4 regions of the Arthrobacter sp. UYCo732 genome follow, and region 1 is predicted to be linked to each of the others. Evidence: riboswitches for the same ligand, from Rfam matches in the RefSeq annotation. Region 1 holds a riboswitch; each other region holds the start of a gene.
The links. Region 1 has a riboswitch for thiamine pyrophosphate ahead of thiC (phosphomethylpyrimidine synthase ThiC). Riboswitches for the same ligand answer to the same signal wherever they lie in the genome.

Region 1 (7,384 bases):
TTGTCCGGCAGCAATCCCACAAACGTCAGGCCGTCCTGGACCCAGGTAAAGGGTCCCGCCTCTTTTGCCGGCGTTTCGGCCAGCCAACCCTGGGTATCCCTGAAGACCACCACGTCACCGCGTGAAATGGCGAACGGTTCGGGCACCAGGAGGTTTACGAAGATCCGGTCGTTGATGTCCAGGGTGCTGACCATGGACTCGGACGGAATGTAGAACGCACGGAAAAGGAAAGTCTTGATCAAGAACGACAGAACCACGGCAATCACCACGACGGTGGCAACTTCCTTGAGCCAGACAAAAACCTGGCTGGGCACCCCAGTCCCGTCCTGGGGCGCCGTGGAGCGCCGTCCGGCGACCGGCGCTGCCGGCCTCGCCTCAGCACCCCCGTCGGATGCTCCGGGCGCGGAAGTACCGCCGTCGGGCGTGACGGGGCGGGACGTGACGGGATCAGAACTGACCGGGCCCGCGGCGGCCGCATCCGCCGTCACGGGGTCAGCGGTATAGCCGGCGGACTCGCTGGCGGCGCCATCACGGGACGGCTCGGGTGTCCGGGCGTGGTTCTCGGGCATCTACGGTCCGTCCTCTGTTGTTGGTCCTGCCGCGTGCGGCCGTGGTACTGCAGCAAATCTATCAAGTGGCCAGATGATCTGGACCGGCCTGCCGATGACTCTGGTAAGCGGCACCATGCCGCCGCCCGGGGCACCGAGCAGGCTGCGCGAATCGGCTGATACCGAGCGGTGGTCACCCAGCAGCCACAGCCGTCCGTCGGGAACTACGGCGGTGAACACCTGGGTGCTTGCACTGTCACCCTCGAAGAGGTAGGGCTCGTCAAGCGCCGTCCCGTTTATGGTGATCTTCCCGTCCGTGTCGCAGCAAACCACAGTATCTCCCGGAAGTCCGATGACCCGCTTGACGTACGTCGTGTCGCTGCCGGTCAGGCCCAGCCATTGGCCGGCAGCGGCGACGGAATCCAGCAAGGGACCCTTCCCGCTGTTCAGCGGAGCAAAGGATCCCCTGCCGTCAAAGACCACGATGTCGCCCCGGCGCACCGGGTTGTTATGGAAGTCGGTTCTGGAAACAAGGATCCGGTCGCCGCCTTCAAGGACAGGCTCCATGGAGTTGGACGGGATGAAGTAAACATCCAGCCACAGCGAACGGACCAGGCCGCTGACTGCAACAGCGAGCACCAGTGCCAGGAACGCAAAACGCCAGCCCATTTTTCTGGGCTGGCGTTTTGTCTGGTCCATGATCCGTATTCCTGGGGCGCTGTCGCGATGGGCTCCGGCGCTGGCCTGGTACGGCTGGGGCCTGCTTTGTAGGTCCCTGGGGACTTACTTCTTGGTCTGGAAGTCGCGCTTTTCCTTGATCTTGGCAGCCTTGCCGCGCAGATCACGCATGTAGTACAGCTTCGCGCGGCGCACGTCACCCTTGGAGACGACCTCGATCTTGTCAATGATCGGGGAGTGCACCGGGAAGGTACGCTCCACACCGACGCCGAAGGAGACCTTGCGGACGGTGAAGGTTTCACGAAGGCCATCGCCGTGGCGGCCCAGGACGAAGCCCTGGAACACCTGGACACGGGAGTTCTTGCCTTCAATGATGTTCACGTGAACCTTGAGGGTGTCACCCGCGCGGAACTCGGGAACATCTGTGCGCAGCGAGGCTGCATCTACGGAATCGAGAATATGCATAATTGCACTCCTGGTGAACGCCACAGGTCATTCACTTTAGGTCACGGCAGTCAAGCCCGGCAGCGCAGGACGCACCGGAAATTACCGCCGAAAGTTAAGTGGTCCGGTTCCTTCACTGATTGAAAGTACCGGGTTGCCTTAGCTGTTGGTTGCGCTCCCCCTGTGGCAGGTGCGGACCCAGCAGACACAAAGACTAATTTTGCCACATTCACAGGCCATCAGCCAATTGCCGCCGACGGCCCGCCCGGTCAGGCGGAGGGCGTCGGTCAGGCGGAGGGCGTCGGTCAGGCGGAGTTACTGGTTTCGGCGCCGTTTTGGGCATCACCGGGCCGCCGGGCACGGAGGTGACCCTCGACGACGGCGTACCCGAGGTCGTAGAGGGCGGCCCGGTCTGCGCGTGGCAGCTTACCGGCATCGAACGCCTCCAACAGATCAGGACGCCGCTCCGCCGTCCGCTGGTACTGCTGGTGGCGCCGCCACTGCGCGATCTTCCCGTGGTTGCCGCTCAGCAGGACTGCCGGCACTTCCCGCTCACGCCAACTGGAGGGCTTGGTGTACACCGGGTACTCCAGCAGTCCGTCGGAGTGCGACTCCTCGACGAGGGACTCGGGGTTGCCTACCACCCCGGGCAGCAGCCTGCCGATGGCCTCCACCATGGCCAGGACAGCTACCTCACCGCCGTTGAGCACGTAGTCACCAAGGCTCATGGGCCGGACGGTGAAGTGTTCCGCCGCCCATTCGATGACGCGCTCGTCGATGCCTTCGTAGCGTCCGCAGGCAAAAACGAGCTGCTCCTCTTCGGCGAGCTCATGGGCCAGCGCCTGGGTGAAGCGCTCCCCCGCCGGTGACGGCACGATCAGGACCGGCTTAATTGTTTTAGCTTCGTTGGTGTCGGCGACGGAAGCCAGCGCCTGAGCCCACGGCTCCGCCTTCATCACCATGCCGGCGCCGCCACCGTAGGGCGTGTCGTCCACGGAGCGGTGTTTATCGGTGGTGAACCCGCGCAGATCATGGACGTGCAGGTCCAGCAGGCCGTCCTGGCGGGCTTTGCCGATGAGGGACAGCTCCAGGGGCGCCAGGTACTCAGGGAAGATGCTGACGACGTCGATTCTCATCTACGCGTTGCCCTCAGGCCCGCCGGTGGCAGCGTCGTCGGAGTTGACTTCAAACAGTCCGTCCGGCGGGGTGAGCAGGACAAACCCCCCAGCGACGTTGACTTCCGGCACGATCTGCTCGACGAAGGGAATGAGGATTTCCTTGCCGTTGGCGTCCTCAACCACCAGCAGGTCCTGGACCGGCATGGTGTGCAGCGCCGCGATCTTACCCACCACCTGGGAGCCCACCCGCGCCTCGAGGCCAACCAACTCATGCTCGTACCAGCCTTCGTCGTCGTCATCGTCCAGCTCTTCGGTTTCGACGAACAGCTTGGCCCCGCGCAGGGTCTCGGCCTGGTTGCGGGTTTCAATTCCCTCAAATGCGAGCAGCAGGATGTCCTTGTTCCATCGCGCACTCTCAACAGTCAGGGGGCCGGCCGACGCCGGCTCCACCACAAACTCGGTGCCGGGAACAAACCGGTCCGCCGGGGCATCGGTCAAAACCTGGACCGTCACTTCCCCACGGATCCCGTGCGGTTTGCCGATTCGTGCCACCTGAAGCTGCATCTGTTCCTCTGTTCCGGTTGTGGGGTATCCACAGTGTTGTGATGAAAGCACTCCGGCCCCTCCACCTTGATCGGTGGAAGGGCCGGAGCAAAAACTGATGTTGCCGAGCGCTTAGCGGCGGCGGTCCGTGTCGACGACGTCGACCCTTACCGGTTCGCCGTCTGCCAGTGCCGCCACAACGGTGCGCAGTGCACGTGCAGTGCGGCCCTGGCGGCCGATCACCCGTCCCAGGTCATCCTGATGAACGCGGACCTCGAGGGTGTCCCCCCGGCGGTTGTTCTTCGAGCTGACCTTGACATCTTCCGGAGAATCAACGATTCCCCGGACCAGGTGTTCGAGCGCTTCTGCCAGCAATCTACTCAGCCTCGTTGGCTTCTGCTTCGGCCGGGGCCTCGGCTGCGTCAGACTGCTTTGCCTTCTTGGTGATGGCCTCCGGGATGATTACGGAACCCTTTTCTGGGGCAACAAAGGCAGCCTTGGGAGCTTTGGTCTTCAGGGTGCCTTCCTGGCCCGGGAGGCCCTTGAACTTCTGCCAGTCACCGGTGATCTTGAGGATCGCGGCAACCTGCTCGGACGGCTGGGCGCCAACGCCGAGCCAGTACTGGGCACGGTCTGTGTCGACCTCGATGTATGAGGGCTCTTCGGTGGGGTGGTACTTGCCGATCTCTTCGATGGCACGGCCGTCGCGCTTGGAGCGTGCGTCCATAACGACGATGCGGTAGTACGGTGCGCGCATTTTACCAAAGCGCTTAAGGCGAATCTTTACGGCCACTTTTGTGGTCACTCCTGTTTCAGAAAAGGGTTGAACCGACGTTCTGCACCCGTGGGGCGGGCCGTACTTGAAGGCTCGAAGGACAGGATCCGGACGCGGAGAGAGGGGCCACGCAGATCGAGTACCTGTTTATTGTGCCAGATCAGCGTCAGGATTTCGACTTGACACGTCTGGATGGGGGGAAGAGGACGGACCTGGCAGGCCCCCAGGGGCCTAGGACGCCCAGACATACACCCCGGTGCGCTCGGCGTCGTGAATTCCACTGGCCAGCTCGGCGAGCTGCTGGACATAGTTCCGGGCGTCGGCTGCACCGAATGGCATATCGTCGTGACCGGCCCATTTTTCGGCGACATCATCCAGGACGTTGCCTTCACCCTCAGTTTCATAGGTAAGGAGGTCAGCCAGCGCCCGCACCATCGCCGGCGGCACGCCGAGGAGGGAGTCGCTGGAAACGTCAACCATGGCAAGTTCGTAGCCCTCGCCACCGGCGTGGACCGCAGCCCCGGCGAGATCGCCGAGCTGTTCTATCTCGAAATCACTGACTCCCGGTATCCGCAGTGCGGGTCCCGGCGGCGAGCCGCCGGCATCAAGGACGCCGGCACGCTTCAGCGCGGCGTCGTGGGTAGCTACAAAAATTTCAGTGAAGCCCATGGGCACAGCCCTCATTCCGTCGACGGTGCGGCCCTGGCGGGCAGCTAAGGGTGCCGCCCCGGCCGTTCGAAATCAGCCTAGTGCATCGGGGCCTGCAGCTCCGGCCAGCGCCACTTAGCGGACAGCAACCCGGATATTGTTGCGCCACGGATCCTCGAAGCGCAGTTCGGCACCCGTGTGGTGTGACGCCAGCCCGGCGACCTTCAAGCGGTCAGCGAGGGCTCCGACGTCGTCACCTGAAGGGACTTCGATGAGCACCTCCCCTAGTCCCAGGGTGTCCTTGCGCGGTCCGGCGCCGCGGCTGTTCCATACGTTCATTGCCATGTGGTGGTGATATCCGCCCGCAGAAACGAACAATGCCTGCCCGTGCCAGCCGGCGGTCTTTTCGAAGCCCAGCGTGCCCACATAGAAATCGTGCGCCGACTGGACATCACCCACCTGGAGGTGGACGTGGCCCACACCGGCTTCGGCGGCCTGCTGGCCGTCCATGGATTCCTCGGTCATGTGCTGCTCAAGGTAGCGCTGCGGCGGCAGTGCCAAGCTGTCCATCAGCACATCCTTCCCGTTCCAGGACCAGTTTTCGCGGGGCCTGTCCCAGTACAGTTCGATGCCGTTGCCTTCGGGGTCATTGAAGTAGAAGGCTTCGCTAACGAGGTGGTCGGCGCTGCCGGTGAAGGACCGGGGTTCGTACTGGGCCGCGGTGGCTACCGTGGCAGCAAGCGAAGCCCGGTGGTCAAAGAGCAGCGCCGTATGGAACAGCCCGGCCTCGCCCCTGCGGGGCAGGCTCAAGGACTGGGCGGCCGCAAGATGGACCAGCGGGCGCCGGAGCCGGCCAAGGTAGACGCCGCCGTCCTGTTCGGCGACGACCTCCAGGCCGAGCGCACGCTGGTAGTAGTCGGTCATCAGCTTCATGTCGCCCACCTTGAGCATCACTGTGCCCATGGAGAGGTCGGCAGGAAGGAGATCCCGACTGGTGGCTTCTGCAGTCATTGAACGCTCCCGGTCCGTTGGCCTTCGGGGTCGAAGGTGGCCATGACTCCATTTTACTTGAAGCTTCAATTTAATTCAAGTGGCTGGGCAGACAGGTTGCGACAGCATCCCCGTGACTGCTGTCACAGGCCACCCTCGGCCTGTGGTAGCTTCGACTTGACCACACGGGAGCCCTTGCAGGGGCTGAGATCGGGCTGACGCAGCCTGCGACCGTTGAACCTGTCCGGGTAATGCCGGCGAAGGAAGTGAATATTCATTGAATACACAAGAAACACAGCTGAACCCTGCCCAAAGTGAAGCCGACCAGGATCAAACGGTCCGGCCTGAAACCCAGTCACTGAAGTCCCACTCGCTGGCGTTCATCAATGATGACGCCACCGGGATCCGGGTTCCCGTGACCGAGATCGCGCTGGAACCGTCGCCGAACGGCGAGGCGAACGGGCCTTTCCGGACCTACCGCACGGCCGGTCCGGGCAGCGATCCGGTGGTGGGCCTCAACCCGTTCCGCTCGGAGTGGATCGCCGCCCGCGGCGACACCGAGCCCTACAGCGGCCGGGAACGGAACCTGCTCGACGACGGCAAGTCGGCAGTTCGCCGCGGCGCCGCTTCCGCGGAGTGGAAGGGCGCGCAGCCCGTGCCCCGCCGCGCCGTCGAAGGCAAGACCGTCACGCAGATGCATTACGCACGGCAGGGTGTGGTGACGCCCGAGATGCAGTTCGTTGCCCTCCGCGAGAACTGTGACGTGGAACTGGTCCGCAGCGAAGTCGCTGCCGGCCGCGCCATCATCCCCAATAACATCAACCACCCGGAATCTGAACCGATGATCATCGGCAAGGCCTTCCTGGTGAAGATCAACGCCAATATCGGCAACTCCGCGGTGACCAGCTCCATTGCCGAGGAGGTGGACAAGCTCCAGTGGGCCACCCAGTGGGGCGCGGACACCGTCATGGACCTGTCCACCGGCGATGACATTCACACCACGCGGGAATGGCTAATCCGCAACGCCCCCGTTCCCATCGGCACCGTGCCCATTTACCAGGCTTTGGAGAAGGTCAACGGCGAGGCCAACAAACTGACCTGGGAAATCTTCCGTGACACCGTGGTTGAGCAGTGCGAGCAGGGCGTGGACTACATGACCATCCACGCCGGAGTGCTGCTGCGCTACGTGCCGCTGACGGCCAACCGCGTCACCGGCATCGTCTCCCGCGGCGGCGCAATCATGGCCGGCTGGTGCCTGGCCCACCATCAGGAGAACTTCCTCTACACGCACTTCGACGAGTTGTGCGAGATCTTCGCCAAGTACGACGTCGCATTCTCTTTGGGCGACGGACTGCGCCCGGGAGCGACGGCGGACGCCAATGACGCCGCCCAGTTCGCCGAGCTGGACACTCTGGCGGAGCTCACGCAGCGGGCCTGGGAATTCGATGTCCAGGTCATGGTGGAAGGTCCCGGGCACGTCCCGTTCCATCTGGTGCGGGAGAACGTGGAACGCCAGCAGGAACTCTGCAAGGGCGCCCCGTTCTACACGCTTGGGCCGCTGGTCACGGACATTGCCCCGGGCTATGACCACATCACGTCCGCCATCGGCGCCACGGAAATCGCCCGCTACGGCACCGCGA
Region 2 (7,384 bases), on a different contig from region 1:
CGTGGGTCACCGAAACCACTGACGTTCCGGCGTCGAGCAGCTCGGACAGGAAGGACGCGAGTTCGGACCATGTGTTGGCATCCTGGCCGAACGTGGGTTCGTCGAGCACTAGCACCCGCGGGTGGGCCGCAAGGACCGTGGCCACGGACAGCCGCCGCTTTTCACCGCCGGACAGCGTGTACGGGTTGGCGTCCACCAGGTGCGTCAGCCGCAGCCGTGCCAGGAGTTCCTCCACACGCTCTTCGCCAAAACCCAGGTGGCGCGGACCGAACATCAGCTCATCCAGCACACGACCCGTGACGAACTGGTGCTCGGGCTCCTGGAAGACCGTGCCGATGCGGGAAATCAATTGCTTGGCGCTCCACGTGAAGGGATCGATTCCGGCACCATCGGAAAGCTCGACGGCTGCAGACATCTTCCCCCTCACCGGCGCCAGGAGTCCGGCGAGGGTGAGCGCAAACGTGGACTTGCCGGCGCCGTTGGGGCCGGTGACGGTGAGTGCCTGGCCGGCGCGGACCTGGGCGGTGATCCCCGCTTGCACCGGCACCGGCGGAATGGTGCGGAAGCCGCGGCGCCGGGGCCGCTCGCGCGACACGGCAACGTCCTCGGCCGCCAGCAGCAGCTGGCCGCCGTCAGCCGAAGCACGCGCACGGGGGCGGGTGGCCGGAACATGGCCCGGCACCCAGACACCGGCCCCGATCAGCATGTCCCGCGCCTCGGCGAGCACCCGGTCCGGCGGGCCATCCAGCAGCACGCCCGAGCCCGGCTGCAGCACCACAATCCGGCCCACCAGGTCCTTCCAGACGGACACCCGGTGTTCCACCACCACCAGGGTGGCGCCGGTTTTGTCGAGGCAGCGGCCCACGGCGTCGCGGACTTCCAGGACACCGGCGGGATCGAGGTTGGCTGTCGGTTCGTCCAGCAGGATCAGCCCCGGCCGCATCGCGAGGATGCCGGCCAGGGCCAGCCGCTGCTTCTGGCCGCCGGACAGAGCCGACGTCGGGCGGTCCAGCGGGAGTCCGCCGCCGAAGCCGCCGGCACCGCCAGCTCCGCCCTGCGGGCGTCCGGCCCTGCGCAGCCCCACGTCATAGAGCGCCTCATGGACCCTCTTCCAGATCTCGTCCCGGGGAACGGCCAGGTTTTCGGCACCAAAGGCGACGTCGTCACCCAGCCTCGAGAGGACCACCTGCGTTTCCGGGTCCTGCTGCATGAGCCCGGCGCGGCCGCGCTGGCTGCGCGGCACCGCGCCGTCGATTAGCAGCGAACCGGTCTCGTCGGCATCGTCCCCTTCATCCCCGAGCACTCCGGCGAGGGCGTGCAGCAGCGTTGATTTGCCCGCACCGGAAGGGCCCAGCAGCAGCACCCGCTCGCCCGGCGCGATGTCCAGATCGAGCCCGCGGACGGCCGGCGCCATGCGGCCGGCGTGCCGCCAGCCCCAGCCACGGGCGGATACCGCGGCCGGGCGCACTCCGGAAGCACCGGCGTCGGAAACGGCCATCAGTGGAAAACGGGCTCCGAACCGGCCTTCCGGGAAGCGAAGGAGCCCAGCACCCCGGTTTTGGCCAGGCCGCGGGTGGCAATCCAGGACACGGCGCCGGCAATGACGGCACCCGAGATCGCGCAGAACAGAATGTAGGTGGCCTTGTCGCCGGCTTCATAGGCGATGTTCCAGCCCCACGGGAGGAAGGAATCGTTCAGGCCGCAGAACAGGCCGGCACCGGCACCGGCGAGCACGGCTGCCGGCAGGTTGAACTTCTTGTAGCCGAACGCGGCGAAAACGAGCTCCGCGCCGAGGCCCTGGAGGATGCCGGAGATCAGCACGGTGGTGCCGTACTGGGAACCCATCATGAGCTCACCGGTGGCGGCAACGGCCTCGCAGAAGAGCGCTGCGCCCGGTTTGCGGACGATGAGCATGCCCAGGACGGCCGGAATCATCCAGCCGCCGGCGATCAGGCCGGTGAGGGGCGGGTACGTGGCGTTCATCGGCGCGGACACCAGCGCCGCACCCTGGGACCAGGCCCAGAAAATGACACCGCCGGCGATGGCGATCAAAGCTGCCACCACGATGTCCACAACCCGCCAGCTATAGCTGGCTTTCTTCATGCCTACTGTTGTCATTTCTGCCTCCTGAGGTACAGGAGGGGAGAGTTCGCGGTTTCGGCACGGACTGCGCCGCCCGGATCCGGACACTCTGAGAAGCTCGACTCCCTTGCGCCGGTACTAACCGGATCAGGTTCGAGGGTCTGCGGCTGTCCGCACTCTCAGCGCCTATCCATCGGTTGCATTGCTGCAGTGCCCGACGGCGGCGCTCCCCTGTCGTAAATAAATCTGCCCTGATGGGCGTGATCCAGTTTACACCGCAGGCGCGGTAGATTGTGGGCCACGGCTGCCGACTTCCCACATGTGACCGTATTCGATCCCGACTCCAGCGACAGCCAGCCGCAGTGCTCGCTCGAAGCGCTGATAGCAAGGACCGACGCCGAGGTCAGCGAGCTGCAGTTCCCGCATTTCACGAAGGACGAATCCCTCCACCTGGGGCTGCTGCTGAAATGCCCTCAATGCTGGTGGGCCTGGGCAAGAGCCGGGCGGCTCAAGTGCCGGCCCCCGGTCCGATGACGTTAGGCTAATGACAATCCCCGATAGCCCATAAGGAGTTCAACGAATGAACCTGCTCATCAAGCTGCTCGGCACCGCAATCAGCCTCGGCGCCGGGTTTGTCGGTACCAAGCTAGTCAACACCGTGTGGGAAAAGTCCACCGGCCGCAAGGTCCCCACCGGCAAGGACGAAGACACCCCCACGAGCCTGCGCTCGGCGCTGACGTTCGCGCTTATTTCAGCCTCGGTCAGCACCATCATCCAGGTGCTCGCCAACCGCGGCACGCAGCGGGCCATCACCAGGTTCGCTAAGAGCCAGGACGTCGTCTAGCGAGTTTTGTCCAGCTAATGGCCCCTGGGCAGTCCTGAAGCCAAATTATCTGGACAAAAACTCTCAGCCGCCGCCGGACGCTTCTTCACGTGCTGACTGCTCACGGGAGGACTGCGCCGCCTTCTGCACCACGGCGTCGAGGTCATCAGAGCTGAGCAGTTCTCGGTGCAGGTGTTTGGTGCGGTAGCCGGATCGGCCCACCATGTGCGCGGACACCGGCACGGTCAGCAGCTGGAAGATCCACGCCACCAGCAGCACCGGCCACACCCACCACGTCCGCATCTGCAGGCCGATGGCCGCCAGCAGCAGGAAGAGCCCGAGCACCTGCGGCTTGGTGGCCGCGTGCATCCGGCTCAGCAGGTCGGGGAAGCGCAGCAGGCCGATGGCGGCGGCGAGGGACATCAGGGCGCCCACCACCAGGAACACCGCCGTCACGGCATCGATGACGTTATCCACCACGCTCGCTTCAGGACTCATGGGTTTGCTCCCGCCGGTCGGCCACGAAACGGGCAACAGTCACCGAGCCGATGAAGCCGACAACGGAAAGCGCCACCAGCAGCATCAGGTTGTTCAGGTGCTTGTTGACGGCCATGTCGATGCACAGCGCGGCGCCGAGGATGGCGAGCAGGACGTCTGAGGCCAGCACCCGGTCCAGCAGCGAAGGGCCGCGGGCAATCCGGATGATGGCGCCGGCCGCTGCCAGCGAAAGAATGACTGCCGTGACGGCCAGGACGGTCTGCATCATGCTGCGGCCTCCTGCCGGACGATTTCAAGTTCTTCCGTGGTCCCCATGATTTTGATCAGGCGCGCTTCAATGGAGCGGACTTCCCTCCGCAGGTCCGCCACGTCCTCCGGGGCGCTGATGTTCAGCGCGTGCAGGTAGAGGGTGGACGTTGAACGGTCCACCTCCACCACCAGGGAGCCCGGGATCAGCGATATCACGTGCCCCACGATTGTTACCATCAGGTCCTGGTGGCTCCGCAGCGGGACAGCGACGACGGCGTTGATCACCTGGGGGCCGCGAATGGCCGCCAGGTACATCACCTCGATGCTCGCTGCCGCCACCCGCCACAGGAACAGCAGGGCAAACGGTACCGCGTGCAGGATGTTGAAGCGGCCGCTTAGTTCCACCGGCGGCAGGTAGAACATGCGGGCCACCAGCACGGACAGCAGGGCGCCGAAGAGCAGGTTACCGGGGCTGAAGTCCTGCCACAGCGCTCCCCATACGAGCACCAGCCAGACCAGCAGCGGGAGCTCCTGGCGCAGGGAAATCCGCCGGCGGCTCATTTGCCGCCTCCGGACTTCAGCGCCAGCTGGGGAACTTCGGTGTCCTCACCCAGCACGGCCTGGATGTAGGAGGACCTTTCCAGCATTTCCTGGGCTGCCTGGCCCGAGACCCGGAACAGCGGCCCGGCGAAGACTGTGAGGGCCACGCCAAGGACCACCAGGCCGAGGGTTGAGCCCACCATCGTCCGGGGCAGCAGCGTGACGTTGGTGCGCCCTGCCCGCTGGCCGGTGTCCGAATTTTCCGGCGAAGCCAGCAGGACGGGGTCAGGGTGTTCGGCGTCGGACGGCTTGCGCCAGAAAGCACGGTTCCAGACCCTTGCGACGGCCAGGAGCGTCAGCAGGCTGGTGAGTACCCCGCCGATCACCAGGGCGTAGGCCAGGGGTGTGCCCAGCTCGATGCCGGCCTGGATCAGCCCCACCTTCCCCAGGAACCCGGAGAACGGCGGGATGCCGGCCAGGTTCATGGCGGGCACAAAGAACAGCAGGGCCAGCACCGGCGACAACTTGGCCAGGCCGGCCACCCTGTCCATCGAGGAACTGCCGCCGCGGCGTTCGATCAGTCCGGTGACCAGGAAGAGGCTGGTCTGGACGGTGATGTGGTGGGCCACGTAGAACACGGCGGCGCCCAGCCCGGCCACCGAAGACATCGCCAGGCCGAACACCATGTAGCCGATGTGGCTGACCAGGGTGAAGGACAGCAGACGTTTGATGTCGCTCTGGGCCAGGGCACCAAGGATGCCCACCACCATGGTCAGCAACGCCGCCACCATCAGTGGAGTGTTGAGGCTGTCGCCGGGGAACAGCAGGGTTTCGGTACGCACCATCGCATAGACACCCACCTTGGTCAGCAGCCCGGCGAACACGGCCGTGACCGGCGCCGGCGCGGTGGGATAGGAGTCAGGCAGCCAGAACGACAACGGGAACACGGCCGCCTTGATGCCAAAAGCCACCAGGAGCATCACGTGCAGCAGGGTCTGGGTACCCTCGTCCAGGTCCGCGAGTTTGATGGCGAGGTCGGCCATGTTCACTGTTCCGGTGGCGCCGTAAACCATGGCGATGGAAATCAGGAACAGCACCGAGGACACCACGGAGACCACCACGTAGGTGACGCCGGCGCGGATGCGGGGGCCGGTCCCGCCCAGTGTCATCAGGACGTAGCTTGCCGTCAGGAGGATCTCAAAACCGACATAGAGGTTGAAAAGATCCCCGGAAAGGAACGCGTTGGACACCCCGGCCACGAGAATCAGGAACGTGGGGTGGAAGATGGACACCGGGGCGTCCTCGTCACCGTCGGCCATGCCTTGCCCAGTGGCGTAAATCAGCACCGCGAGGCTCACGGCGGATGACACCACGAGCATCAGCGACGAGAACTGGTCCACCACCATCACGATGCCCCACGGCGGCAGCCAGCCGCCGATGTCCACAGCGGCGGTTCCGCCGTCCCACACCGACGCCAGCAGGAAACACTCCAGCAGGAGCGTCAGGGACAGCACAGTGATGCTCACCGCGCGCTGGGCGCGGGAATGCCGGATCAGCAGGAACGCCAGGGCGGCGCCGAGGATGGGAAGTACGACGGCGAGCGGTGCAAAGCTTGCGATGTTCACTTCACACCTCCTTCGGGGCCAGGGGGCACGTTCCGCGACCCGGGTTGCTCTTCGGCGGCGGCATCCACGGCCGGGATCGTCCGGGAGCCAACCATGACGTGGTCCCCGGTTTCGGCGTGGTCGGAGATGGTGCTGCCGTCGCCGCCAAGCATGGTCAGGGGAAACTCGGACGTCTCGGCCGGGATCGCGGCGTCGTCCTCGGCATCGAACCTGGGCGTCGCGGCGACGCGGCGGTCCTCGATGTCGTCCTGGATCTCGTCCTGGCGGGCCAGGACCCAGGTGCGGTAAATGATGCTGAGCATAAATGCGGTCACCGCAAACGAGATCACAATCGAGGTCAGGATCAGGGCCTGCGGCAGGGGGTCGGCGTATTCGCTGTCTCCGGTGTCCTTGTCATAGAACGGCGCCAGCCCGGCATAGCCGCCGGTGGCCAGGATCAGCAGGTTGGTGGCGTTCGCCAGGAGCATCAGCCCCAGCAGCACGCGGGTGAGGCTGCGTTCGAGGATCAGGTAGATGCCGCACGCATACAGGGCACCCATCACAATCAGCAGGGTCAGGTTGACGCTCATCCTTGGCCCTTCGCTGTGGTTTCGCTGGACATGACCTCGGGCTCGTGCCCCTCGCCGGGACTGGTGCCGGGACCGGCGCCGGTCAGAACGCCTTGGGCAAGGGCGGCTTCGTCGGCCGAGCCTTCTTCGGCCGGCGCCGCTGCCAGTTCTTCAAAATGTTCGTCGATCTCGGAGCCCAGGCTGCGCAGTACGTCCAGGACCAGGCCCACCACCACGATGTAGACGCCGATATCGAAGATGGTCGAGGTGACGAACTTGATGTCGCCGAAGACCGGCAGCCAGATTTCAATGATGGCGGTCTGGAACACCTGCCCGCCCAGCAGCAGCGGCACCACACCCGACGCTGCCGCCGTCGCGAGCCCGATGCCCAGCAGGGTACCGGCGCCCACGGGAGTGGCCTCCCGCAGTTCAAAGCGGCCGCCCGCGAGGTACCGGATGGCAAGGGCAAGGCCTGCTGTCAGGCCGCCGGCGAATCCGCCGCCGGGCAGGTTGTGCCCGGCCAGGAGGAGGTAGAGGGAGAAGATGATCAGGGAGTGGAAAATCAGCCGCGTCACCACTTCAAAGATGATGGAACGCCGCTCAGGGGCCAGGGTCCGGCCTGCGACGATCCAGGCGTCCCGGGCCGAGGAAGCGAACTTCCGGCTGATGGTCAGCGCAGCGGCTTCCCGCGACCCTGGAGCCACTGCTGCCTGCCGTCCTACGCTGCCCTCGGCAACGGTGGATGACACCCTGAGCCGGTCGCCGCGGCCGCGGACGAAGATGAGGCTGGCCACACCGGTGGCGGCGAGGGCGAGGACGGAAATTTCCCCGAAGGTATCCCATGCCCGGATGTCCACCAGGGTCACGTTGACGATGTTGAGTCCGCCGCCGCCTTCATACGCGAGGCGCGGGAACTCCAGGGACACCGGGACGGCCACCCTGGCCCCCAGGGAGTAGATGGCGGCAAAAACCATGGTGACGCCGAAAGCCGCTCCGATGATCACGCGGTACCTGCCCCC
Region 3 (7,384 bases), 320 kb from region 1:
ATCGCTCCACCTCGGCCGGAGTCAGCTCGCCGGCGGGCTCAACCAGCGGACTAAGCGAGACAGAGGAATCATTTGCGGTCAAAGTCGAAGCCATACTTCAATGTATGCCCCGAGATACCGCCCGGTCATATTACCGCGCAGTATTGTGTAAATAACGGCAAGGGAAAGTAGGGTAACTGTGGTCCATGAAACGCGGGCTGACCGGGCGTCAGGCGGGGAACCTCCCGCACCTCCACGCACAGCAGGCCAGCGGTCCGCCAGGCTCCCCCGGGACGAACGCCGGGCCCAGCTCCTCGCGGCGGCCCAGGAGGTTTTTGTCGCCAACGGCTACCATGGGGCCGCGATGGACGAGATTGCCGAAACGGCCCACGTAAGCAAGCCCGTGCTGTACCAGCATTTCCCATCCAAACGGGAGCTCTACCTTGCGCTGCTGGACAGCCATCTGACCTCACTGACAGACCGGATGCTCGGCGCCCTGAACTCCACCTCGGACAATGACGAACGCGTCCACGCCGTGATGCGGGCGTACTACCGCTTTATCGCCAGCGACGACCAGGCCCACCGCCTGGTCTTCGAATCGGACCTTATTAATGACCCGGATGTCAGTTCCCGGCTGGAGACTTTCAACAAAACCTTCGCGGACGCCGTCGCCCGCGTCATTGCCGAAGACACCAAACTGCCGCCCCTGGAGGCGCAACTGTTGGGCCGCGGGCTGGCTGGAATGGCGCAGGTCAGCGCCCGGTATTGGCTGGAAACGGACGGGGATCTGGACCTCGACGTGGCCAGCGACCTCATTTACCGTTTAGCTTGGCGCGGAATTTCCCGCTTCCCTAAAGAGTCCTAGACTACAAATAAGAGAACCGAAGAAACTTCGATTGGCTGGGAGGCCCCCTTTTGGAAATTAAGATCGGCATTCAGAACATTGGCCGCGAAATCGTGCTGGAATCGGCTCAGGATGCTGACGCCGTAGCTACGATCGTTGAAGAAGCCATCACCAAGGGCACCGATCTCCGCCTGACGGATGACAAGGGACGCATCATCATTGTCCCCGGCAACGCCCTGGGCTACGTGGAAATCGGTGCCGAAGAGGCCCGCAAGGTCGGTTTCGGCCAGTTCTAGCACGCACGCCGGGCCACCGCCGATGGCGGTGGCCCGCTGCATTCCGAGGGAGATCCCATGCTTTCGCTGACCATCGTTGTCCTGGCCACGGCCGCCGCCGGCTTCGTTGTCTGGGCCAATGACAAACGCCACGCCAGGTACGGCACGGGGCTGCCCGCCGGCGTCGCCGTCGCGGTGGGTGCGGTCAGTTGGATCCTCCTCATCACGGCGGGCTTTGGCTACTTGCCCGGTCTGACCTGGATTCCGTGGGTCCTGCCAATGGTCCTGGGCACTGCGGCGGCCATCGGCGCTGTCATCTACCTGGGCCGGACGCGCGAACGTCACGACATACAGCGGCTCACACAGGCCCTGAAGTTGTAGCCACCCGTTTCAGGTGTTCCACTGGGCCTCGGGCTGCGCAGTCGCGCCGGCCTGGCCGGCCGCTTCGCTGGCTGCCGCCGCTGCAGCGGCGTCCCGCTCAGTGACTTCGCCCCCGGCGTCGTGCGAGGTGTAGCGGATGAACACCCGGTTGTAGCGCCATTCCAGGTCGGGGTGGTGGTTCTGCGCTTCCGCGAGGCGTCCGACGGCGGCAATCAGCTCAAGTGCTGCGGCCGCCGTCGGCGTTTTATACATCGTGACGAGCCCGCCCAGCCGGTACCGCCAGTCAGGCAGCCCGGCCAGGACAGCGTCAAGCCGTTCGCGGGTGAGGACGTCTTTTTTGCCGGTCACAGCGGACTCCTAGGTTGGTTCTGTGAGCCCGACCCGGCAGACGGCAGCGGGCGCCGGGCTAAAGGAATTCGGCCCGGTTTTCCATCGCCGATGATGCCAGGGCGTGCTCGCGGCGCGGAATCCTGCCGGCCGCTTTCGCCAGCCTACCGGCGATGACGGCGTGTTTGAAGGCCTCCCCCATCAACGTCGGGTTCTGGGCCCGGGTCACGGCGGTGGCCAGCAGCACGGCATCACAACCCAGCTCCATGGCAAGCGCCGCGTCGGACGCCGTGCCAATGCCCGCGTCCAGCACCACGGGCACCGACGCGCGCGAGACGATCAGTTCGATGTTGTGGGGGTTGAGGATCCCGAGGCCAGTGCCGATCGGGGCGCCCAGCGGCATGACGGCGGCGGCCCCAAGGTTCTCCAGCCGCAGGGCGAGCACGGGATCATCGTTCGTGTAGGCGAACACCTTGAACCCCCGGTTCACGAGTTGTTCGGTGGCGTCCACGAGCTCGACGGCGTCCGGCAGCAGGGTCTGTTCATCGGCGATGACTTCCAGTTTGACCCAGTCCGTTTCCAGCGCTTCGCGCGCCAGTTCCGCCGTCATCACCGCGTCCCGGGCGGTGAAGCAGCCAGCCGTGTTGGGCAGGACCCGGATCCCGTGGTCCACCAGGAGCTGGAAGAGTGAGCCTGACTCTTTCGGTGAATAACGCCGCATGGCCACCGTGGTCAGTTCGGTGCCGGACGCCACGAGGGCGGCGCCCAATCCGTCGAGACTCGGAGCTCCACCGGTGCCCATGATCAGGCGGGAACCAAACTCCACGCCGTCGATCACCAGCCGGTCCGTGTCTGCTGGGTGGTTTCCTGTGCTGATGCTGCTGGTTACTGGCATGGTGTCAGCCTCCCTGGACTGCGGTGACCAGTTCAACGGTGTCACCTTCGGCGAGTGCCGTGGCATACCACTGGCTGCGGGGTACTACGTCTGAGTTGTGGGCAACGGCCACGCCGAGTTTCTGTCCATCAGTGGCCTGGCCGTTCGCTGCGAGGGGACGGCCCGTGATCTCCGTGACGAGTGTGGTGATGGAGGCGTCGTCGGCCACGGCATGCTGCGCGCCGTTGAGAGTGATATTCATGCTGTTTCCTTAGTCGATTGAAAGGTTGTTCGAGGCTGGCTGGAGAACCTGGCCGGGCTGAGGGCGTGCCACCGGTGATCCTCCCTGCCGTCCAGCAGGTCCCGGCAGATGGCCGCCGCCGCTGGAGCCAGCAGCACGCCGTGGCGGAAGAATCCGGTGGCAATGATCAGCCCGGCGATGTGTCCGACACCGGGCCGGGAGTCGGGTACACGGCCGAGCAGGGGTGCGTTGTCCGGCGTCGCGGGGCGCGCCCGCGCGGTACATTCCAGGAGCTCCAGCTCGGCGACGGCGGGCAGCAGGGCCTGTGCGTCGCGGAGCAACTGGTAGACGCCGCCTGCGGAGACGGCAGTGCTCGGCGTGATGGTGTGTGAAAAGGCAGTGCTCGGCGTGATGGGGCCCGGCAAGGCAGGGTCCGACACGGCGGCGTCCGGGATGGCGGACAGTGCATCCTCCCGCTGGGTTGCGCCGATCACCACGGTGTCGTCCTGCCGCGGGACGATGTAGACCGGCACCCCGTGGACCAGGCCGCGGACGGTGGAGGTGACCAGCGGACGCAGGTGCCGCGGTACGGCGAGGCGCAGGATGTCGCCGTACACAGGGCGGAGAGGCAAGCGCAGCCCGTCCGGCAATCCTTCCAGCGCAGCCGCCTGCAGGCCGTTGGCCACAATGGTCTCTCCCGCAGTGACTGTGCCGCCGTTGGCCAGCTTCACCCCGCTGACGCGTCCGGCATCCCAGAGTAGGGCTTCGGCCCGGTGCCCGACGGCGAACCCGCCGCGGGCGCCGTCCACAGCGGTTCCGGCGCCGGGTTCGTGGCTGGCCAGGACCTGCTGCAGGGACGCCACCAGCTTCCGCGGATCCACCTGGTGGTCCGCCGGGATTTCCAAGGCGCAGGAAATCGCCGGGCTGAGGAGCGGCTCCCTCATCCGTGCTTCCCGGACGGTCAGCGGTTCCACCACCAGGCCGCTGGCCTGCTGCACGGTCCGCAGGTCCATCAGCGCGCGGCGGTCCGCGGCATCGGCACCGACGGCGAGGGTCGGCGTCGTCAGGTAGCCGGTATCCCCCGCCCCGGCCCCGGCGAGGTGGGCTGCGAAGGCGGGCCAGAGGCCGGAGGATTCGAGCATCAGCTCCAGAAGGTCTTCCTCCTGGTAGTGCAGTTCGCTGACGGGCGCGAGCATGCCGGCTGCCGCCCAACTGGCCCCGGAGCCGGGTGCATCATCGATCAGGACCACGGAGCGGCCGGAGCGCCGCACTTCCCAGGCGATCCCGTGGCCAATGACGCCGCCGCCAATGACAGCTACGTCGGCGTGGCAGAAATCGGGACTGCCTGCTGGCTCGGAAGGCGGGCTGGCTGGTGCACTGGCTGGCGGGCTGGCGGGTGCGCCGCTGGATGGGGAGAGCATGTGTTTCCTTCCCTACGCCGGTACTAGCCGGATCAGGTCAAGCGGTCGGCTCTGGTGCCCTCTCAGCCCGGCCGCTTTGTGACGGCTGCAACGGGCTCCCGCAGTACTCACCCAGTTTAGGGGAACTAGGGTAGTTTCCATGAACGCACACTCCGCTCCCGCTACCCCTCCCAGCCACTCCGCCCAGATACCGCCGGAGGCGTCCAGCAACGGCCTGCCCACCAGCGCCAGGTTGTACCTGTGCACCGATGCCCGCCGGGACCGCGGGGACTTCGCGGAATTTGTGGACGCGGCGTTTGCCGGCGGGGTGGACATCATCCAGCTCCGCGACAAGGGGATCGAGGCCGCCGAGGAGCTGGAACTGTTGGCGGTGCTCCAGGCAGCCGCCGCCCGGCACGGCCGTCTCTGGGCCGTCAATGACCGCGCCGACATCGCCATGCTGACGGGCGCGCCCGTCTTCCATATCGGGCAGAAGGACCTGCCCGTGGCATCGGCCCGCACTCTGCTCGGTGCCGGAGCCACCGTGGGGCTCTCCACCCACACTACCGAACAGATCGAGGGCGCCATCCGGATGTCCGCAACGGTGACTGCCGACGGCGGCCTGGACTACTTCTGCGTCGGACCGGTGTGGGCTACCCCCACCAAACCCGGCCGGGCCGCCGTCGGCCTCGACCTGGTGCGCTATGCAGCGGAGGCAGTCCGCGCCGCCGGCGGCGCCCAGGCCACACTGCCCTGGTTTGCGATCGGCGGCATCGATTTGAGCAACGTTGAGCAGGTGGTGGAAGCCGGGGCAAGCAGGATAGTTGTGGTGCGAGCCATCACGGAAGCCGCCGACCCCGCCGCAGCGGCCGGCGCCCTCGTGGTCGCCCTGGACGCCGCCGCATCCTAAGAAACCTGCGCGCAGCGGGGCGGGGCGTGCACGATCCATGGAAATCGGGCTAACCTGACTTTCGTGTCACATCATCGGCTGGCCCCCAATGTCCGCGAGCAGACCAACGCCCTCGCGGCAGCGCTGAGTGCCCTGCGGACCGAACTGGAACTGCCGGGCCCCTACCCTGCAGAGGCGGTCCGCGACGCCGAGGCAGCAGTGGCAGCCCACCAGCTCCCCGCCGCGGACCTGACGGACGTTGAGTTCCTGACGATCGATCCGGCGTCGTCCACGGACCTGGACCAGGCGCTTTCCATCGAACGTGCCGGCGCCGGCTACCGGGTGCTTTATGCCATCGCTGATGTGCCCTCTTTTGTCCGCCCCGGCGGCAGCCTGGATGCCGAAACCCGCCGCCGCGGCCAGACGTTCTACGCCCCGGACGGCCGCATCCCCTTGCACCCTGAAGTCATCAGCGAACAAGCCGGCAGCCTCCTGGCCGATCAGCTGTGCGCTGCATTTGTTTGGGACTTCGGGCTGGACGACGCCGCCCAGGTTTCGACCGTCACCGTCCAGCGGGCCACGATCCGCAGCCGGGCCAAGCTGGACTACAAGGGCGTCCAGGCCGACATCGATGCCGGCACAGCCAACCCCGTGCTGCAGCTCCTGAGGGAAGTGGGGCTCAAGCGCGTTGAACTGGAGCGGCAGCGCGGCGGTGCCAGCCTGAACATGCCGGAGCAGGAGATCGTGCAGACCCCCGACGGCGGCTACCGGATTGCAGCGGCGCCGCAGCTCCCGGTGGAAGACTGGAATGCACAGATTTCCCTCATGGCGGGCATGGCGGCGGCCAAGCTGATGCTGACGGGGAAAGTAGGCATCCTGCGGACCATGCCCGCCCCGGACGAGCGCTCCCTCAGGCATTTCAGGCTCCAAACCGTGGCCCTGGGCAAGGCATGGGATGGGAAAACCAGCTATGGCGAGTACCTTCGCAGCCTCGATCCCACCGAGCCGCGGCAGTTGGCCATCCTGCACTCCGCCGGAATGCTGTTCCGCGGCGCAAGTTACACCGCCTTTGATGGCACTGTTCCTGAGGACGCCATCCAGTCCGCCATCGGCGCCGCCTATGCCCACACCACGGCGCCCCTCCGGCGGCTTATCGACCGCTTTGTCCTGGTGATCTGCGAGGCCCTGAGCAACGGCCGGCCGGTGCCTGGCTGGGCGCGGGAAGCCCTGCCCACCCTGCCGGAAATCATGGCTGGCTCGGACCAACTGGCTGCCCGGATGGAGCGCATGGCGCTGGACACCGTGGAGGCCGCACTTCTGGTCAACCACATCGGCCAGGAGTTCGATGCGATTGTCATTTCCGGGTCCAAGCCGCAGAAGGATAACGGGAACGGAAAGAACGGCAACGGAAACGGAAACGGGCGGGGCGGAGCCGGCAAAAACGGCAACGGCCCCTCGGGGATCATCCAGATCTCCGAGCCAGCCGTGACCGCCCGCTGCGCAGGCGACCTCGAGTCCGGAACCAAGGTCCGGGTCCGCCTGATCTCCTCCGACATCGCCGCCCGCGAGGTCCACTTCGAGTTGCTGTCCTGAACTGACTGGGCACTCCCCTGAGGGGCAAGGCCGGAATTCCATGTCCGTACGGCTAGACTGAAGTAGTAGAAATGGATGCCCGGTCGTTGATTTCCTTGATTTTGGATTCAACAAGCCCGCCCCTACGCGATCTTGAGATAGACCCGCTGGTCACCAGTGCCAGCATTTAGATAGCCCGCGATCGGCTTCCACTGGATTTGCTTGCGCGCCCGAGCGTGCTCCGGTACGGCCTCGTTGGCCAGCCGTTGAGCAGGCAGCGCCAATGCCCAAATGAATAAGGAAACTCACCTGTGAGTGAATTGCATACCCACCAGATCCTGACTGACGATTCCGGCATCGAAACGATCGAACCCGAAGAGACCATCATCTCGGACGAGAAGCCGCACGAAATCGAGGAGAAATCCTTCGCCGACTACAACGTCCGCGCCGATATCGTCGAGTCCCTGGCAGACGCCGGGATCACCCACCCGTTCCCCATCCAGGCCATGACCCTGCCCGTAGCCCTCGCAGGCCACGACATCATCGGCCAGGCCAAGACAGGCACCGGCAAGACCCTCGGCTTCGGCATCCCCGCGCTGCAG
Region 4 (7,384 bases), on a different contig from region 1:
GACTTTGCCATAGCCCGCGGACTCAATGAGGCCCGCAGCGATAAGCCTTTTCCGGTACTTGGACACGAGGTTGGGCTTGGCCTTGAGGATGGCGCCGATCTGCCCGGCCGCGGACGGGCCGTCCTGGGCGGTCATCGCGTCCAGGAACTCGCGGTCTTTGTCAGAGATGTCCGAGAGCGCTGACTCAACGACCACCAATGTGTTCCGTCTCTGAGCGGCGCTGATAGCACGGTGAACGCTGCTCTCGTACAGTTTCCACCCTGCCTTGTCGGCTTCGAGCCAGAGGTAGTAGCCCACGAGTTGGATCAGGAAGGGATACCCCTCGGTGGCACCGGCTGCTTTGTCGATGAGGTCGGGGGAGATGCTGATATCTCCCTCGCTGAAGAGATCCCTGTAGGACGCGGTTACTTCTGCGATGGCTGCTTCGTGGAGGTTGATCCTGTCGGCGCGTCGCAGGAAGGTGGCAACGCCTTCGTTGAGGAGGTCGGACACGGCCGATGGCAGGCCTGCGAAGATCAGGCCGATGGGCAGCCCGTCGCGGATGAAGTGTTGGACGTCGGCGGCCAGTTGCGAGATCTCCGTCCTGTCGACGGCATGAATCTCGTCAATGGTGATGACGAGTCCGGTGCCTTGTGCGTCCAGCAGGCGCAGCAGTTCGTTCCCGGTCCGGCGCCAGTCCGCGGCCCGTTCCGGAGGGAGCTGGGTCGTTAACCCGAACCCTGCTGCGGAGAAGGCTGTGATTTTCCGGGCCGGCTGTCCATCCCCGAGTTCGTCGCGGAGGCGAAGCATGTCATCGCCGATCCCGGCAAGGAATCCAGGCGTGGCTGTCCGGGAGATGACGGCCCACCCGTGTGCCCGGGCGATCTCTTCGGCCGCGCTCAACATGACCGTCTTGCCGATGCCCCTGGAGCCCGTGATGATAGTCAAAAGCCCTGGCGCGCCGGAACCTTGCTGCAGGCCGTACTCGAACTCGTCCAACAGCCCTGCCCGTCCGACCAGTACTGGAGGCGTGGCTCCGGCCGTTGGCTTGAAGGGGTTTTGCACGGCATCTCCCGGGTGAAAGTAGGTGAAACTGGTGAAAGTGGTGAAACTTCGTCCACCCTATGCCGGCACCTCACGCTAAGCAAGGCGCGGTGTCCAGCGGTAGCATCGGGCCATGACTCCTGAAGAGAACTGTCTCGAGCACGCGCTGCACGTCGGCGAGGGGCTGACCGGCCCTGAGCTTGGAGCAGTTAGGTTTCGAACCGCGCCTTGAGGATATGACTGAGGACCAGCGGAGCCACCTGGACCCTGATGACCTCGACTGGATGGATTCAATCATTCCGGAGCGGCGCGACAGAAGCCTGCTCCAGGCTAAGCTTCTGGCCGGGGCCATGTGGGAGGCTTCCGTGGTCCTGATAGACCAGCTTTTCGAGGATCTTTCCGGCTTACGGATCCGTGAGCGGATCGATCGACGGGACATCGCCAATACTTTCGTCCTGTCCGGACTGCCACCCAGACACGCGGAGAGATATGACGCACGCTTCGCCCAACAGTTTTGGTTATTGCTGCGGACATGACCGTGGCGCTGATCCGCGGCTGGACACGCCCGTCATGCGTCGCCCAGGAGTTGGCGCAGCGTTGCCTTGTCGACTAAGTCGAAGTCAGCCAGGATCTATACGACCTGGATCTAGCAGACGGCTGGCGGGGCCTGCTTGAACAACACATGCTCGAAGACACGGACAGTGAAATGCTGTACCAGAACCCAATGGACGGCTTCGAAGGCGATATCGCGCTGAACATGCAACTGGGCCTTGCACCGATGAATGTCCAGGACTGGTTCGAGCCATTCAACGACGCCTCCGTCCCGCCGTTCGTGCGCTAATCGACATGCTAACTCCCCCGTCAAACCATCATTTGAAACGCAGATAACGATCTTTCGTCAAGCGAGCGTTCCATGCAGGGGAGAGGCCACGAACGTGTTCCGGGTATGGCCCCAGACCCACGACCTGCAGGTCGGGACCGACCCGGCAGGCAAACCCCTCGCCATCCGCAACCACGGCCAGATCTGGCTGGTCGACCCCGACACCGACTCCCAGCATTGGTACGGACGGGACGCATGGTGGGACACCCGCCGCACAGCCGCCGTCGACAGCGGCGACCTGGTCAGCATCGAATACTGGCGGGTCCAGGTCCGCCAGGGAACTTCCGGCTCCGCCCTCCGGACCTTCACGTTGCGCCGGAACCCGCTCTCCCCGCACTGGCTCCTCGAAAGCATCAGCGACGGCGACGAGACAACCGAAAATTGAACGACCAACCCTTCAACGATCAGACGTGGGCAGGGATTCGGCCAGAATACACGCTGCCAACCCTCGGGCAGGTACGGCGCCGGCTCTCCGAGCTCATGGAAGACCCCGAACCCGTGATGCAGCAGCTCGTCCGCGTCTTCATCGACGACGGCACCTTCTGCCCGGGATTCCAGTTCCTCCCCGGCAACCCCCGGTTCTCCGGTTGGTGCGCGCCTGTGCCTGTGTGGTAGTAGGCTTTCTAGAGTGACACGGGGTGCCCTGGGCAACAGGGCTGAGATAAGACCCGTTGAACCTGATCTAGTTCGTACTAGCGAAGGGATGTTGCGGATGACTGTTCGCCTGACACCTGACCATATCTGCACGATGCTCGCCCGGTTGCGGGAGACAGGGCCATTGGTGCAGTGTCTGACCAACGCGGTTGTGACAAACTTCACCGCGAATGTGCTTCTAGCCGTCGGGGCGGCGCCAGCCATGGCTGATGTCCCCACCGAGGCCGGCCAGTTTGCCCGGATAGCTTCCGGAGTTCTGATCAACGTGGGTACTCCCCACGCGGAGCAACGGGTCGCCATGGTCGAAGCCGCCTCGGCCGCTCAGGAGGCAGGCACTCCCTGGGTTCTTGACCCGGTCGCGGTCGGTGTCCTGCCGGTGCGTACTGCCCTTGCCAGTGAACTGCTCTCTTACGCCCCGACCGCTATCCGGGGCAACGCTTCAGAGGTTATCGCACTGGCTGGGTTGGGGGCAGGTGGCCGTGGTGTTGATGCCGTCGATAGTCCCGAAAGTGCGCTGGCAGCGGCCGGCCGCCTGGCCAGTGTTCACGGTTCCGTCGTGGCCGTTTCCGGGGCCGTTGATCTGATTACTGATGGCATCGATGTGATCCGGATCGGTAACGGCCACCCTTATCTGACCCTGGTCACCGGGGGTGGCTGTGCACTGGGTGCGGTCACCGCAGCTTTTTTGGCTGTGGATGGCGACCGTCTGGCAGCGACGGCTGCAGCCACCGCGGTGTATACCGTCGCTGCCGAAATCGCCGCTGACGGCGCCCGCGGCCCGGGCAGTTTCGCGGTCGCGTTCCTGGATGCGCTGGAGTCTGTGGATGCCGAAATAATCCGGTCCAGAGTGGCTATCTCATGACGGGCGCCGGCAGGGCTGGCTTCACCCCGGGGATTTATCTGATCACTGATGATAAGTTGTGCGGGGAACGCGGAGTGGTGGAGTCGGTCAGCGCCGCCGTTGCCGGAGGCGTGCGAATGGTACAGATCCGGGAAAAAACGGCCAGCGCCGCCCGGTTCTACGATCTGGTGATGCGTACCGCGGATGCCGTCGGTGACCGGGCCACGGTGTTGGTGGATGACCGGGTGGATGTTTTTCTCGCCGCCCGGGCGGGCGGTGCGGCTGTCCACGGCGTCCATATCGGTCAAAGCGATCTTCCGGCACCCCAGGTCCGGGCAATTGTTGGCCAGGACGCGTTGATCGGGCTGAGCGCCAACACGGCCGAACATCTCGCGCAGCTGCACGCCCTGCCTTCAGGGACGGTGGACTATCTGGGCGTGGGCGTGATCCGTCCGACGTCGACCAAGCCGGACCATCCGGCGCCCTTGGGCATCGAGGGGTTCGCCGCTATCGCTGCCGCTACGCTGCTGCCCTGCGTCGCAATCGGCGGCATAACCCCGGCCGATGTCAGTGCATTGAGGCGCGCCGGAGCGGCCGGCATCGCCGTGGTCTCAGCCATCTGTGCCGCCGAAAACCCTGCCCGCAGCGCCAAAGAGTTTCTCAAGGAATGGACCCACTGAACACCGCAACCGCCTACATACCCCGCCCAGCCATCTCTCCATTTCCGGTTCCGGCGCCGCTCCTAAATCGCGGCACCGCGCGGTCGGATAATCCCGGCAAAACCGGCCCACCATCTATCCGGCACCAGCAAACGCTCCGCATACGCGGGGATAAGGACTTCTCGTGAACAAACGACGACGCTTACTCGTGGGCGCAGCCAGCGCCCTCACCCTTACCGCCATGGCAGCCCTGTCAGCCTGCGCCGGTGCGGGAGAAAATTCCACTCCGGCTTCTTCCGGGACCACGCCCATTACCTTCGCCCTGGACTGGACGCCCAACACGAACCACACCGGGCTGTACGTGGCGCTCAACAAAGGCTATTTCGCCGCCGCCGGACTCGACGTTCAGGTACTGCCCTACAGCCAGTCCTCCACCGACACCCTCATCAACTCGGGTGCGGCGGACTTCGGAATCAGCTTCCAAAACACGGCGACGTTCGCCGCAGCAGCGGGGGTGGCCAACACCTCGGTCATGTCGGTGCTCCAGCACGATGCCACAGCCATCGGCGTCCTGGCCAGCCGGAAGGACATTGCCAGCCCTAAAGACCTCGATGGTAAAACCTTCGGCACGGCCGGGCCCAGTGCCACGTTCCCTACCGAAGCCGCAGATGCCATCAGGAACGCCGGCGGAACAGGCAACTTCGGTCGCGTCACCCTGGGCACGTCCGCCTACGAAGCCCTGTACGCCGGCAAGGTCGACTTCACCTCAGCCTTCAAGACCTGGGAAGGCATCGACGCCTCCCTCCGCGGCACTCCGATGAAGTTTTTCAACCTGCATGACTACGGCGTGCCGGACCAGTATTCGGTGATCATTGAAGGCAACCGGGAATGGATCAAGGGACACCCGGACGTGACCAAAAAGTTCGTCCAGGCCCTCCAAAAGGGATACCAATATGCCGCAGCCGACCCCGACGCTGCCGCGAAAATACTTGTTGACGCCAACCCCGGTATCTTCGCCAACGACCAGCTGGTCTACAAGAGCCAGGAAGAACTGAGTGCTTCCTACCTGAAGGACGCCAACGGCCAGGTCGGCACTCAAACAGCGGATCAGTGGAAGCAGCTGGCGGATTTCCTCTACAAGAACGCCCTGCTGGCCGATGAAAGCGGCAAACCCCTCTCCAAACCCCTTGACACCATGGCGTTGTTCACCGATGAGTATCTGGCCGGCAAATAGCTCCCGCGCCCTCCCCTGTCCCGGACGCGGGCCGCGGGACCGTAACGGCAGAAAGGCAACGCTGTGAGTGGGGGTCCGGGAGACGGAGCGGGGTGTGGGGGAAAAGCGGGCCGCTCCCGGAAAACGGGGTCTCCCCGCCGGTTCAGGACGCTCACCACCGCTGTGCCCCCGGCCGTGATTGTCCTCGCTCTCCTGGCAACCTGGCAGGGCGCAGTCGCTGCCGGCGGCCTGAAACCAACTGTGCTTCCATCTCCGCAACGGATCGTGGAGCAAGGCTGGTTGGCGCGCGAGATCATCTGGGCCAACACGGTGCCGACGCTGCAGGAAACCTTTCTTGGTTTCGCCGTCTCCCTGACCCTGGCCTGGGTCCTTGCCGTCGTCATCGACTTCTCACCGTGGCTTCGCCGGGCCCTGATGCCCCTGCTGGTGGCATCCCAGACCATACCGATCATCGCGATTGCCCCGCTGATGATCATCTGGTTCGGCTTCGGTCTGATGCCAAAGATCATGGTCATCGCTTTGGTCACGTTCTTTCCGGTGACCGTCGGCCTGATCGACGGCTTCAACCTCACCGACCGTGACGCGGGCAATCTGCTGCGCAGCATGGGCGCCAACCGGTGGAAGCAATTCGTCTATGTACGCCTTCCATCGGCTCTTCCTTCCTTCTTCACCGCCCTGCGGATCGGCATTGCCTACGCTGTTACGGGCGCCATTTTCGCCGAGTACATTGGCTCGCGGGAAGGGCTGGGTATCTACATGGCCACGATGAAAAACTCGTTCCGCACCGACCTCGTACTGGCAGCAGTCGCAGTCACCGCCTTCCTTAGTGTGGGCCTGTTCCTGCTGACCTACGCCGCCGAGCGGCTGATCATCCCCTGGCACTCCAAGGAACGCAGGAACCGCCATGTCTGAACCCACCGCTGCCGCACCCAGGGTCGAAGTACGTGCAATTAACAAATCCTTCGAGCTGGGCCACGGACAATCCCGTCCTGTCATCAACAACGTCAATTTCTCCGCACAACAAGGAGAATTCCTTGCCATCATCGGTCCCAGCGGATGCGGAAAGAGCACCCTTTTCAACATCATGGCCGGCCTGGAAAAACCCCGCGACGGCGAAATCCTCATCGATGGGCGCTCCGTCACCGGGGAACGTGAACACTTTGCCTACATGCCGCAAAAAGACCTCCTCTTTCCCTGGCGCACTATCCTTCAGAACACCGCTCTGGGCCTGGAAGTCTGCGGCGGAAGCAAAAAGACCGCGCGGGCACGTGCCGCCAGCCTCTTCCCGGCCTTCGGGCTGGCCGGTTTTGAGAACTCGCATCCCTTCGAGCTCTCCGGAGGAATGCGGCAAAGGGCCGCCCTGCTGCGCACGGTCGTCCAGGACCGTGACGTCCTATTACTGGATGAGCCCTTCGGCGCCCTCGATTCCCTCACCCGCACCGACATGCAGGCGTGGCTTCAAGATGTCTGGTCCCACAACTCCTGGACCGCGGTCCTGATCACCCACGACATCCGTGAAGCGATCTACCTGGCCGACCGGGTCGTCGTACTCAGCCCCCGGCCCGCCTCCGTGCGCCTAAACCTCCCCATCGACCTGCCCAGACCACGTCAACTGTCGATGATGGCATCGGCCCGGTTCGCCCACTACGAACTGCAACTCCTCGAAACCCTTCACCGGCCCGGCAACCTCAACGACACCACGGATGCTGCCCACGGAAGGCCTCGGGCCTGAAAGCACAAAGCCCGAGAGGACTCCAGGGAGGAGGGACGTTCCTGACGGAAGGCTATCCAATACGCCCGCTTGGAGCCCCTTGTCGTCAGGGGAACCAGCTTGTGGCAACCCTGTCGCGGACGGTATCGGATGATCGGAACCGCCGCCATGCCGTAGTGGCGCTTTTACGCAGGGGCGCCGACAGCCGGGCGGTCCAGCCCGAGATGCCCGCGCAGCGTCGAGGCGGTGTAGCGGGTGCGGAAGAGTCCTCGGCGCTGGAGGACAGGGACGACGTCATCGACGAACTCGTCCAGGGAGTCGGGCAGCAGCGGGGGCATCAGGTTGAACCCGTCAGCGCCCCCGGAGCGGAACCAGAGCTCCA

Region 2: linked by a shared signal. The riboswitch ahead of ABIB45_RS10165 (ECF transporter S component) and the one ahead of thiC (phosphomethylpyrimidine synthase ThiC) in region 1 are both predicted to bind thiamine pyrophosphate.
Region 3: linked by a shared signal. The riboswitch ahead of ABIB45_RS00230 (FAD-dependent oxidoreductase) and the one ahead of thiC (phosphomethylpyrimidine synthase ThiC) in region 1 are both predicted to bind thiamine pyrophosphate.
Region 4: linked by a shared signal. The riboswitch ahead of thiM (hydroxyethylthiazole kinase) and the one ahead of thiC (phosphomethylpyrimidine synthase ThiC) in region 1 are both predicted to bind thiamine pyrophosphate.

What each region holds. Positions count from the first base shown of each region.
Region 1 is NZ_JBEPPJ010000001.1:367,263-374,646, reverse strand. It holds gene lepB (signal peptidase I) at 1-569, opposite strand, end outside; gene lepB (signal peptidase I) at 570-1,247, opposite strand; gene rplS (50S ribosomal protein L19) at 1,332-1,691, opposite strand; gene trmD (tRNA (guanosine(37)-N1)-methyltransferase TrmD) at 1,976-2,806, opposite strand; gene rimM (ribosome maturation factor RimM) at 2,807-3,352, opposite strand; gene ABIB45_RS01670 (RNA-binding protein) at 3,464-3,706, opposite strand; gene rpsP (30S ribosomal protein S16) at 3,708-4,124, opposite strand; gene ABIB45_RS01660 (hypothetical protein) at 4,338-4,775, opposite strand; gene ABIB45_RS01655 (VOC family protein) at 4,890-5,765, opposite strand; TPP riboswitch at 5,920-6,027, shown strand; gene thiC (phosphomethylpyrimidine synthase ThiC) at 6,022-7,384, shown strand, end outside.
Region 2 is NZ_JBEPPJ010000005.1:135,184-142,567, forward strand. It holds gene ABIB45_RS10160 (ABC transporter ATP-binding protein) at 1-1,498, opposite strand, end outside; gene ABIB45_RS10165 (ECF transporter S component) at 1,498-2,118, opposite strand; TPP riboswitch at 2,189-2,325, opposite strand; gene ABIB45_RS10170 (DUF4235 domain-containing protein) at 2,663-2,926, shown strand; gene mnhG (monovalent cation/H(+) antiporter subunit G) at 2,990-3,403, opposite strand; gene ABIB45_RS10180 (MrpF/PhaF family protein) at 3,393-3,671, opposite strand; gene ABIB45_RS10185 (Na+/H+ antiporter subunit E) at 3,668-4,213, opposite strand; gene ABIB45_RS10190 (Na+/H+ antiporter subunit D) at 4,210-5,817, opposite strand; gene ABIB45_RS10195 (Na(+)/H(+) antiporter subunit C) at 5,814-6,386, opposite strand; gene ABIB45_RS10200 (Na+/H+ antiporter subunit A) at 6,383-7,384, opposite strand, start outside.
Region 3 is NZ_JBEPPJ010000001.1:44,506-51,889, reverse strand. It holds gene moeB (molybdopterin-synthase adenylyltransferase MoeB) at 1-94, opposite strand, end outside; gene ABIB45_RS00260 (TetR/AcrR family transcriptional regulator) at 179-844, shown strand; gene ABIB45_RS00255 (DUF3107 domain-containing protein) at 895-1,119, shown strand; gene ABIB45_RS00250 (hypothetical protein) at 1,177-1,479, shown strand; gene ABIB45_RS00245 (4a-hydroxytetrahydrobiopterin dehydratase) at 1,489-1,827, opposite strand; gene ABIB45_RS00240 (thiazole synthase) at 1,886-2,701, opposite strand; gene thiS (sulfur carrier protein ThiS) at 2,706-2,942, opposite strand; gene ABIB45_RS00230 (FAD-dependent oxidoreductase) at 2,939-4,342, opposite strand; TPP riboswitch at 4,335-4,454, opposite strand; gene thiE (thiamine phosphate synthase) at 4,482-5,231, shown strand; gene ABIB45_RS00220 (RNB domain-containing ribonuclease) at 5,295-6,803, shown strand; gene ABIB45_RS00215 (DEAD/DEAH box helicase) at 7,094-7,384, shown strand, end outside.
Region 4 is NZ_JBEPPJ010000020.1:820-8,203, forward strand. It holds gene ABIB45_RS18655 (DUF8462 domain-containing protein) at 1-1,044, opposite strand, end outside; gene ABIB45_RS18660 (hypothetical protein) at 1,260-1,559, shown strand; gene ABIB45_RS18665 (hypothetical protein) at 1,706-1,864, shown strand; gene ABIB45_RS18670 (hypothetical protein) at 1,959-2,288, shown strand; gene ABIB45_RS18675 (hypothetical protein) at 2,285-2,518, shown strand; TPP riboswitch at 2,528-2,624, shown strand; gene thiM (hydroxyethylthiazole kinase) at 2,616-3,419, shown strand; gene thiE (thiamine phosphate synthase) at 3,416-4,078, shown strand; gene ABIB45_RS18690 (ABC transporter substrate-binding protein) at 4,242-5,291, shown strand; gene ABIB45_RS18695 (ABC transporter permease) at 5,454-6,203, shown strand; gene ABIB45_RS18700 (ABC transporter ATP-binding protein) at 6,196-7,023, shown strand; gene ABIB45_RS18705 (LLM class flavin-dependent oxidoreductase) at 7,188-7,384, opposite strand, start outside.